3 regions of the Brevibacillus sp. LEMMJ03 genome follow, and region 2 is predicted to be linked to each of the others. Evidence: riboswitches for the same ligand, from Rfam matches in the RefSeq annotation. Region 2 holds a riboswitch; each other region holds the start of a gene.

Region 1 (3,275 bases), on a different contig from region 2:
AGCAGGCGGACGATCGTCTTTTGCGTCACGTCGACGAGGATGCCCTCGGCCAGCAGGTTTTGCTGCAGCCGGGCCGCTTCTTCGGGCGTCGCGTGCAGCGGAATGCCCACCATCATGCCTTTGCCGCGCAGCGCCTGAAGCTGCTCCGGCAGGCGCTGTCTCAGCTCTTCCAGACGTCCCCACAGGTAGCCGATCACGTCGCTCACATGGGCGCGGAAGGCCGGGTCGAGCAATTCGTCCAGCACCGCGTTGCCCAGCGCGGCGGAGAGCGGCGAGGGCGCAAAGGTCGTGCCGTGATCCCCCGGCTTGAACAGATTCATCAGCCGTTGGCCGGCGATCACCCCACCGAGCGGCAGGCCGCCGCCCACTCCTTTGGCAAACAGGATCAAATCGGGCGTCACCCCTGCGTGCTGATAGGCAAACAGACGGCCCGTACGGCCCATGCCGGTCTGGATTTCATCCATGGCAAACAGCACGCCCTCTTCCCGGCAGATCGCCTCCGCTTCCCGCAAATACGCTTCGGAGAGCGGCACCACGCCGCCGGAGCCGAGCACCGGCTCCATCAGGAGGGCCGCCGGCTTCTCGTTCCGGCAGACCGCGCGAAGCTGTTCCGCGTCTTCCGCATCCAGCTCGTAGACGGGAAAGTCGGGCTGGGGAAAATCCTGATAGACGTGGGGCTGCCGCGTCAGCCGCACCGCCCCCAGCGTGCGCCCATGGAAGCTGTTGCGCAGGACGGCGATCCCCGTCCGGCCGGCCCCCTCCGCTTTCGTCCATTTGTGGATCAGCTTGATCGCCGCTTCCGTCGCCTCCGCCCCGGAGTTGGAGAAAAAGACCTTGCCGGGGATGGTGTTGTCGATCAGCCGCTGCGCCAGCCGGATCGCCGGCGGGTTGAGAAAGACGTTGGAGATGTGCAGAAACCGCTCGCCCTGCTCCCGGAGCGCCTGGACAATCCGCGGATGGGAGTGGCCCAGCACGTTGACGGCCAATCCGGTAAACAGGTCCAGATACACCCGGCCGTCGGTGTCGTACAGGTAATTGCCCTCTCCTTTGGCAATTGCGATCGGCAGCCGTTTGTACGTCGAGACAATGTACTGTTCGTCGAGCGAACGCCAGTCCGTAGCCATCTTCTCACTCACGCTCCTACAGCTGCCGCAGCTCCTGCTTGATCTCCGTCTTGGAGCGTGTTTTTTCGTCAATCTGTTTAATGATGCGCGCCGGAGTGCCGGCCACGACCACGTTCGGCGGAACGTCCTCGATGACGACCGCGCCGGCGGCCACGACGGAACCTTTGCCGACGCGAACGCCTTCCAGAATCACCGCATTGGCGCCGACCACCACGTCGTCTTCAATCACGACAGGCTGCGCGGACGGCGGTTCGATTACGCCCGCGATCACCGCACCGGCGCCGATGTGGCAGTTTTTCCCGATGGTGCCGCGTCCGCCGACGACCACGTTCATGTCGATCATCGTGCCTTCGCCGATGACGGCGCCGATGTTGATCACCGCCCCCATCATGATCACGGCGTTGTTGCCGATGCTCACCTGGTCGCGGATGATCGCGCCCGGCTCGATGCGCGCCTGGATGCCTTTCGTGTCCAGAAGCGGGATGGCGGAGTTGCGGCGGTCGCTTTCCACCACGTAATCGGCGATTTTGTCCTTATGCTGCTCCAGCACCGGCTCGATCTCCTTCCATTCGCCGAAGACCACGCCTGTGCCGTTGCTGATAAACGTTTTGGCGTTTGCGCCGAAATCGATGCCGTCCAGGTCTCCTTTCAGGTATACCTTCACCGGCGTTTTCTTTTCGCTTTTTTGGATAAACGAGATAATTTCATGCGCATCCATCATGTTCACTGTGAATCTCCTCCATGACACTGTATGTGGAAATGTAGAAAAAGCAATGAGTGCAGACGCTATCCTCATTGCTTTTTGATACCTGAAAGCAAACCGTAAATAGCGCTCCACGAAAGGCCGTGCCTTTCATGACAGGGCGACCGTTGTTCACGGGAACCCCAGCCCTCGCCGTCCGAGGGGTACGGCCAGAACTTCGGCGCCTTGGCCTTTCCGTCTTCCCACGCCCCCCGCGTTTTTCGGCAAGACGTACTCTTCCGCAGCGCACCTCTATTTGTAGATACGTTATGGAATTTCCTTTTACTCTATCAAAATCCTCCCCGGGTGGCAACCTCTGAATGGAAAAGAGGGGAAACAGATAATTGTTGACAACGATAATCATTTTCATTATCTTGTAGTTGAAAATGATAACCATTATCTGTTTGGAGGGCTTATGAAAACGATCATACTGGTCTATGCAAGCATGACAGGAAACACCCGGGAGATGGCCGATGCGATCGTCGAAGGCATTCGGTCGGCGGGAATCGAACCGGAGGTCAAGGAAGTGGTGGACTGCTCCGCTTCCGAATTGGCCGACTATGACGGCATCGTGCTGGGCGCCTACACGTGGGGAGACGGGGAGCTGCCGGACGAGTTTCTGGATTTTTACGAAGAGATGGAAGGGCTTGACCTGCGGGGCAAAAAAGCGGCTGTATTCGGCTCTTGCGACTCCGGCTACGAAAAAGTGGGAGCCGCTGTCGACATTCTGCTGGAAAAAGTGACCTCGCTGGGCGCGGACGTCCCGTTGAACGGGTTGAAGGTGGAACTGTCCCCGTCCGTCCAGGAGAAGGAAACCTGCCGGGAATTCGGCCGTTCGTTCGCGCAGTCGCTGGCGTAGCGGAGCAGCGGTGCGCGCCCGCATCCATACGGTCCTGGCGCAATCTGCCGGGACCGTCTTTTCAGGCGGCCGCAAACGTGGTACACTGACGGTCCCCAGATTCCGTCCGGAGAAAAGGAGGACCGCTCCATGTCTTCGCTGGCACAAAGCGTGTACATCCGCCCCCTGACGGCGGAAGACGCGCCGGCCATGTTGGCGCTGCGCGTCCGCAATCAGGCGTTTTTTCAACCGTTTGAACCGATCCGCCCCGCGTCGTTTCTCACCCTGGAGGGACAGCGGGAGCAGTTGGCGGCCGCCGAGCGCGACTTCGCGGCGGGAACCGCCTACGCCTTTGGCGTTTTTCTGCGGGAGAACGACGAGCTGATCGGCCGCGTCAACCTTTCCAACGTCGTCCGGGGCGCCTGGCAAAACGCCACCATGGGCTATTATCTCGACCAGTCCCTTAGCGGCCGCGGCTGCATGACGCAGGCCGTCCGGCAGGCGCTGCGATTCGCGTTCGCGGAAGCCGGGCTGCACCGCGTACAGGCGGCGGTCATGCCCCGCAACGGGG
Region 2 (3,275 bases):
AAACCGGCCACACAGCGCATGGTCGTCGTTTTTCCGCAGCCGGAAGGGCCCAGAAGGGCGAAGAATTCGCCCTCGCGAATCTCCAGATTGACGTCTTCCAAAGCAGTGATTCCGTTGAATTGTTTATGCAAGTGTTCGATTCGAACCGACCCCATCCAAGAGCCTCCTTACTGGAATTTTTGCCGCCACTCGCTGCGCACCCGGTCGTAGTTGTTCACGACCCAGTCGACGTCCAGCTCCTGCGCGTGCGGGATGACTTTTTCCAGGGTAAGCGGCGTTTTCGACTCCACTTCTTTGGAGATCGGGATGTGGTACCAGTTGGCCAGCGTCTGCTGCCCTTCCTTGGACAGCAGGTAGTCGATCAGCGCCTTGCCGCCGTCGGGGTTCGGGCCGTCCTTCACCAGCGACACCGGGTTGACGATGACCGGCGTCTTGTCCGGCACGATGAAATCGATTTTCTCCCCCTTGGCCTTCATCTCGTACGCCATGAAGTCAAAGGCGATCGCAATGTGTGCCTCCCCTTTGGCAACCGCTTTGGAAGGCGCGGAGCCGGAGTCGGGCATGGCGCTCATCTGTTCCACCAGCTTTTTGAAGTAATCCCAGCCCTGCTCTTCGCCGCGGGCCATCAGTTGGCTCAGCACAGTGAGGGTCGCGGTGCCGGACGCGGCCGGGTTGGGCATCTGGATTTTGCCTTTCCATTTGGGATCGAGCAGGTCATCCCAGGTTTTCGGCGCCTCTTCCGGCTTCACCAGGTCGCTGTTGTAGGCGAACCCGAGCACGAACACCTCCGCGCCGATCCACTTCCAGTCCTTGTCGCGGAGTTTGATGCCGTCCCGCACTTCCGGCCAATCCTTGATCGCTTCCGGCGTATACGATGTGATGATGTCCTTGTCCTTGGCCGCCTCGAACGGCAGGAATCCGCCGCCGCCGTACCAGACGTCGCCCTGCGGGTTGTCTTTTTCCGCGATCATGCGGTTGACCAGCACGTTGGTCCCGGCGTACTGCACGTTGATGGAGGACCCTTTGTAAGCCTTTTCAAAATTGAGCCCGATCTCTTTGGTCATATCCGGCGTCTCCGGCGAATAGAGCGCGATTGGTCCCAGTTCCTTCGCTCCCGCCGATCCGTTCCCTGCCGGTGTGCCGCCGGGCGAAGCCTCTTCGCCGGAGGAGCACCCCGCCAGGGCGACAGTGGAGAGCAAAACGGCCGTGGCTGCGACGTTCATCCATTTTTTCAACATGCGTCAGACCCCTCTTTCTATTTATTGTTGATCGAATAGTCAAACAGTTTGGCGGGAGAAAAAGAAAAACCCTCACGTAGATAAACACATCCCCTTGGGAGTGTGTTTACGGGTAAGGGTTTTCTCCGTTTCTCCGCCTAACCGTATGGGAAAATATGCTATCCGATCAACGTTTCTTCAAGTATAACCAGATCCATTTCTTTCTGTCAATGAAAACGCTTAATTTTTCAGACAAGTCGGACTGCTGGAGTCTCCGGTCACGGTCACGAGACGCACGGGCATCTTACAAATTTTAGCCCTTGATTTTGCCCCGTTTTTCTATATACTTGAACCGTAACATAACTGCATAGATTATCCTCATCAAATACGATGAGGATAGAGGTCGCGGCTTTTATATGATTCTGGCACGAGATCCAGAGAAGATCGATGACTCCAGAGGAGGGAAAAGCCGCCGAAGTCCGCTGTGCATTCTCTGGGCACACGGGCTGGGGCTGTACCCGAAAGGGGCAGAACTGTCACGTTTGCGAGCCGGGCAAACGTGGTGTGCTATCTTCAACGAAGGCTTGGTGGGGATGTAACAATACCGCCCTGTTCGTTGTGGCGGTATTTTTTATGTCCGACCTTCCTTCCGACTATCTCATCAGAAAGGTCGTGCATGCACTCATGGAATCCAATCAACTGCAGCGGGGCCTCAAGGCCCGACACCTGACCATGATCGCCATCGGCGGCTCCATCGGCACGGGGCTGTTTTTGGCGAGCGGCGGCTCCATCCACTCCGCCGGTCCGGGCGGCGCGCTGGCCGCCTACGCGGCCATCAGCCTGATGGTCTACTTCCTGATGACCAGCTTGGGCGAGATGGCGGCTTTTCTTCCCGTCTCCGGTTCGTTTTCCACGTACGCGACGAAGTTCGTCGATCCGTCCCTCGGTTTTGCGCTGGGGTGGAACTACTGGTACAACTGGGCCATCACCATCGCCGTCGAGCTGTCGGCCGGGGCCTTGATCATGAAGTACTGGTTCCCCGACACGCCGTCCATCCTGTGGAGCGCCCTGTTCCTCGCTCTCATGTTTGGTCTTAATTATTTGTCCGTAAAAGGATACGGAGAATCGGAATACTGGTTTTCCCTGATCAAGGTGGCGACCGTCATCCTCTTCATCATCATCGGCCTGTTGATGATCCTCGGCATCATGGGCGGCGAAGCGGTCGGCTTCCGCAACTTTACCGTCGGCGAAGCGCCGTTCAACGGCGGCTTCATGGCGATGCTCGGCGTCTTCATGATCGCCGGCTTCTCCTTCCAGGGGACGGAACTGGTCGGGATTGCCGCGGGAGAAAGCGAAAATCCCGCCAAAAACGTGCCGAAAGCGATCAAGCAGGTGTTTTGGCGCATCCTGCTGTTCTACATCCTGGCGATCATCGTGATCGGGCTCTTGATCCCGTACGACAACCCCAACCTGGTCAACGGCGACATCGAGAACATCGCGATCAGCCCGTTTACGCTGGTGTTTCAAAAGGCCGGTCTCGCCTTCGCCGCGTCGGTGATGAACGCCGTCATCCTGACCTCCGTCCTGTCGGCGGGCAACTCCGGCATGTACGCCTCCACCCGCATGCTGTGGATGCTGGCCAAAGAAGGCAAGGCGCCCAAGCTGTTCAGCAAGGTAAACAAGCGGGGCGTTCCGGTCAATGCGCTGCTGCTGACCGCCAGCATCGGGATGCTCGCGTTTCTCGCCTCCCTGTTTGGCGACGGCGCCGTCTACATGTGGCTGCTCAACGCCTCCGGGATGTCCGGGTTTATCGCCTGGCTGGGCATCGCGATCAGCCACTACCGCTTCCGCAAGGCGTACGCAGCCCAAGGCCGCGACCTGAACCAACTGCCATACCGGGCGAAGTGGTTCCCGTTCGGCCCGATCTTCGCATTTGTCGTCTGCTGCTTCGTCATCCTCGGCCAAAACTACACCGCCTTCACCGGGGAGACGATCGACTGGAACGGCATTCTCGTGTCGTACATCGGCCTGCCGCTGTTTCTGATCGTCTGGCTCGGC
Region 3 (3,275 bases), on a different contig from region 2:
CATCGCGCGGCCTGCAGCCGGGAAGGAGGATCGCGAAATGAAAGAACCGGATCAACTGGGAGCCCTGCTGCCTTCCCGCGTCATCGCCGATATCGAGCGCATCCACATGCCCTATCTTGGCTATCACTTGCTGCGGGAGCACCTCACCCGCACGCTGCTGGGCGAAAGCGAACCGCCCATTCTCCACTGGCTGGGAAAGGAAATGGGGCGGCAGATTCCCATCCGCTCCGCCAACGGCCTGGTGTTTCCCTTTATCCGCCTGGGGCTGGGCAAACTGGACCTGCTGGAAGACGGGGAGCGGCAGCTTCGTTATCGCCTGACCCATACCATCTATCGCTACATGTCGCCCGAACGGATCAACCGTTCCCTCTCCCTGGAGTGCGGCATCATCGCCGGCGCTGTCGGCCGCTGGAAGGAGCAGGAGACGGAAGCCCGGATGGAGGCGGAGGAGACGGGCAGCGTCCTGATCACGGTCCGCTGGTAAGGCCTTGCCGGGACGGGTACGGGCCGGACGGACAAAATTCGGATGGAGAGGCACCGTATCGCCGCCGCAAAAAGTTCCCCCGTAAAAAATCCTCCTGTAAAAAATCCCCCTTTTTCCGCGGCGAAAAAAAGGGGGGAGGCAGCATGTGGCGTCGCTATTGGTTTGTCAGCCGGGTTACACCCCGTGCACGACCGCTGTTTCCGCCACGTCGAGGCCGTATGCGGTGTGCAGGCTGCGCACGGCCCGCTCGGTGTGTTCCGCCGGGATGACGCAGGACACCTTGATGTCGGACGTGGAGACCATTTTGATCGTGATCTCCTGCTCGGCCAGCACGCGGAACATCTCGGCGGCCACGCCCGGATTGTGTACCATGCCGGCTCCGACAATCGAGACCTTGGACAGGCCCTCTTCGTACTCCACTTTTTCAAAGCCGAGCTGATCCCGGTGGGCGTTCAGCGTGTCGAGCGTCTTTTTCAGGTCGCTCCCCGCCACCGTGAAGGAAATGTTGGTCACGGCCGCGTCGTACGAGCTTTGGATGATGATGTCCACGTTCACCTGGTGATCCGCCAGCGTGTTGAACAGACGGGACAGCGTGCCCACGCGCGCGGGCATTCCCACAACCGTCACCTTTGCGACGTCTTCGTCGTGGGCGACGCCGCTTACTACTCTTCCTGTTTCCATATGCGCAACCTCCTCTACGTACGTGCCTTCTTCTGTCGTAAAGCTGGAGCGGACGACCAGCCGGACCTTGTGGGTCTTGGCCGCCTCCACCGAGCGCGGATGCAGCACGCCCGCCCCCAGGTTGGCCAGTTCCAGCATCTCGTCATAGGAAATGCTGTCCAGCTTGCTCGCCGTCGGAACCACACGCGGGTCGGCGGTGTAGACGCCGGCCACGTCTGTGAAAATTTCGCATTTGTCCGCGTTGAGGCTGGCTGCCAGCGCCACCGCGGACGTGTCCGAACCGCCGCGGCCCAGCGTGGTGATCTCGCCCGCTTCGCTGACTCCCTGGAATCCAGCCACGATGACGACCCGGCCGCGCGCCAGCTCCTTCCGAATCCGTTCCGTCTCGATATGGGTGATCCGCGCCTTGCCGTGGATCGATTCGGTCGTCACTCCCGCCTGCCAGCCCGTCAGGGAAATGGCGTCATACCCTTTTTGGTGCAGCGCCATCGCCAAAAGCGCAATCGACACCTGCTCGCCTGTCGCCAGCAGCATGTCCATCTCCCGCTCCGACGGGTAGGGGGAAATCTGTTTGGCCATGTCCACCAGCACGTCCGTGGACTTGCCCATCGCCGACACGACGACGACCATGTCGTGTCCCGCTTCCTTATATTGTATAATCCGGTCCGCTACTTTCATAATCCGTTCGATGGTACCTACGGAGGTGCCTCCGTATTTATGCACGATCAACCCCATGCGGCTTCTCTCCCTTTTCCTATTCAACATGATTTCTCGTTTGATTCTTCTCTGTCAGGCCATCTTCGTTCCATTTCCTGTTGGAACATGCCGTTTTTCTCACTCTTGCAAAAAAGGCAGCGACGAGGATACACCTGTCACTGCCTGCCAGTTCGACATACCGGTTCCTCCTTCCCTTGACCACGTGAACAGTTGAGCATGACGGAACACACCCTGTTCCATCCTCAACCGACATCGTGAGATAGCTCTCCATCCGGCAACGGGTGATTGCGCGGATGACAGTCCTGCGCTTGTTCAACGCAGGCCCAGCACGGAGGAAGCGGGCCTTTCTCCGTACTTCGGCGAATTCCCCTTTCCCGTACCCGTCACAGATGCCCGATCTCAGGGAGGTACTCATGGTTTTCGCGCCTCTACCTCACTCCAAACGGGAAGTGAGGCTTGTTATGCTGTTTGTATGGGATTATACCATGAAGCCGCCTCGGGTTCAACGACCTTTTTGGCGTTACGTTTCCATCTGCCGAAGATGGCGGATAATCTCGCGGGCCAGCTTGTCGCCGATACCGATCTGCCGGAAGTCCTCCACCGTCGCTTCTCGCATCTTTTTCAGCGAGCCAAAATGCTGGAACAACAGCTTGCGCCGCTTTTCGCCGACACCGGGAATCTCGTCCAGCCGGGACGAGAGCATCGTCCTGCTGCGCGCCTGCCGGTGAAACGTGATGGCAAAGCGGTGCACCTCGTCCTGGATCCGCTGCAGCAGGTAAAACTCGTAGCTGTCCCGGCGAAGCTCCACCGGTTCCGGCGGATCGCCGTAGAGCAGTTGGGCCGTCCGGTGCTTTTCGTCCTTGGCCAGGCCGCAGACGGGGATGTAGAGCCCCAGCTCGTTTTCCAGCACGTCCATCGCCGCGCTGATCTGCCCTTTGCCGCCGTCGATGACGATCAGGTCGGGCAGCGGCTGGTTTTCCTTCAGCAGGCGGGTGTAGCGGCGGCGGATCACTTCCCGCATCGCCCCGTAGTCGTCCGGCCCCTCGACGCTTTTGATCTTGAATTTGCGGTACTCTTTCTTGTCCGGCCGGCCGTCGGTAAAGACGACCATCGCGGACACCGGTTCCGTGCCCTGAATGTTGGAGTTGTCAAACGCCTCGATGCGGTGCGGCGTGCCAATTCCGAGCACGTGCCCCAGATTGTGCACCGCCTGGATCGTCCGTGCATCGTCCTTGGACATCAGCGCAAATTTTTCCTGCAGGGCAATCCGCGCGTTTTCGGAGGCCATCTGCACCAGTTCCCGCTTTTTGCCCCGCTTGGGCGCGTACACCTTGACGCCCAGCCACTCCGCCAACAGCTCCGGCTCGCTCTGCTCCGGCAGCAAAATTTCCTT

Evidence for each region. A riboswitch is a leader RNA that binds a small molecule or an ion and turns the genes downstream of it on or off. The one in region 2 is predicted to bind lysine.
Region 1: linked by a shared signal. The riboswitch ahead of dapD (2,3,4,5-tetrahydropyridine-2,6-dicarboxylate N-acetyltransferase) and the one ahead of FOI68_RS20200 (amino acid permease) in region 2 are both predicted to bind lysine.
Region 3: linked by a shared signal. The riboswitch ahead of FOI68_RS02820 (aspartate kinase) and the one ahead of FOI68_RS20200 (amino acid permease) in region 2 are both predicted to bind lysine.

The regions. Positions count from the first base shown of each region.
Region 1 is NZ_VKJN01000011.1:84,113-87,387, reverse strand. It holds gene FOI68_RS15060 (aspartate aminotransferase family protein) at 1-1,124, opposite strand, end outside; gene dapD (2,3,4,5-tetrahydropyridine-2,6-dicarboxylate N-acetyltransferase) at 1,141-1,851, opposite strand; lysine riboswitch at 1,944-2,129, opposite strand; gene FOI68_RS15050 (flavodoxin) at 2,282-2,725, shown strand; gene FOI68_RS15045 (GNAT family N-acetyltransferase) at 2,855-3,275, shown strand, end outside.
Region 2 is NZ_VKJN01000022.1:9,658-12,932, forward strand. It holds gene FOI68_RS20190 (ABC transporter ATP-binding protein) at 1-155, opposite strand, end outside; gene FOI68_RS20195 (extracellular solute-binding protein) at 168-1,238, opposite strand; lysine riboswitch at 1,607-1,795, shown strand; gene FOI68_RS20200 (amino acid permease) at 1,902-3,275, shown strand, end outside.
Region 3 is NZ_VKJN01000002.1:39,354-42,628, forward strand. It holds gene FOI68_RS02815 (DUF2507 domain-containing protein) at 38-484, shown strand; gene FOI68_RS02820 (aspartate kinase) at 659-1,900, opposite strand; lysine riboswitch at 2,135-2,321, opposite strand; gene uvrC (excinuclease ABC subunit UvrC) at 2,403-3,275, opposite strand, start outside.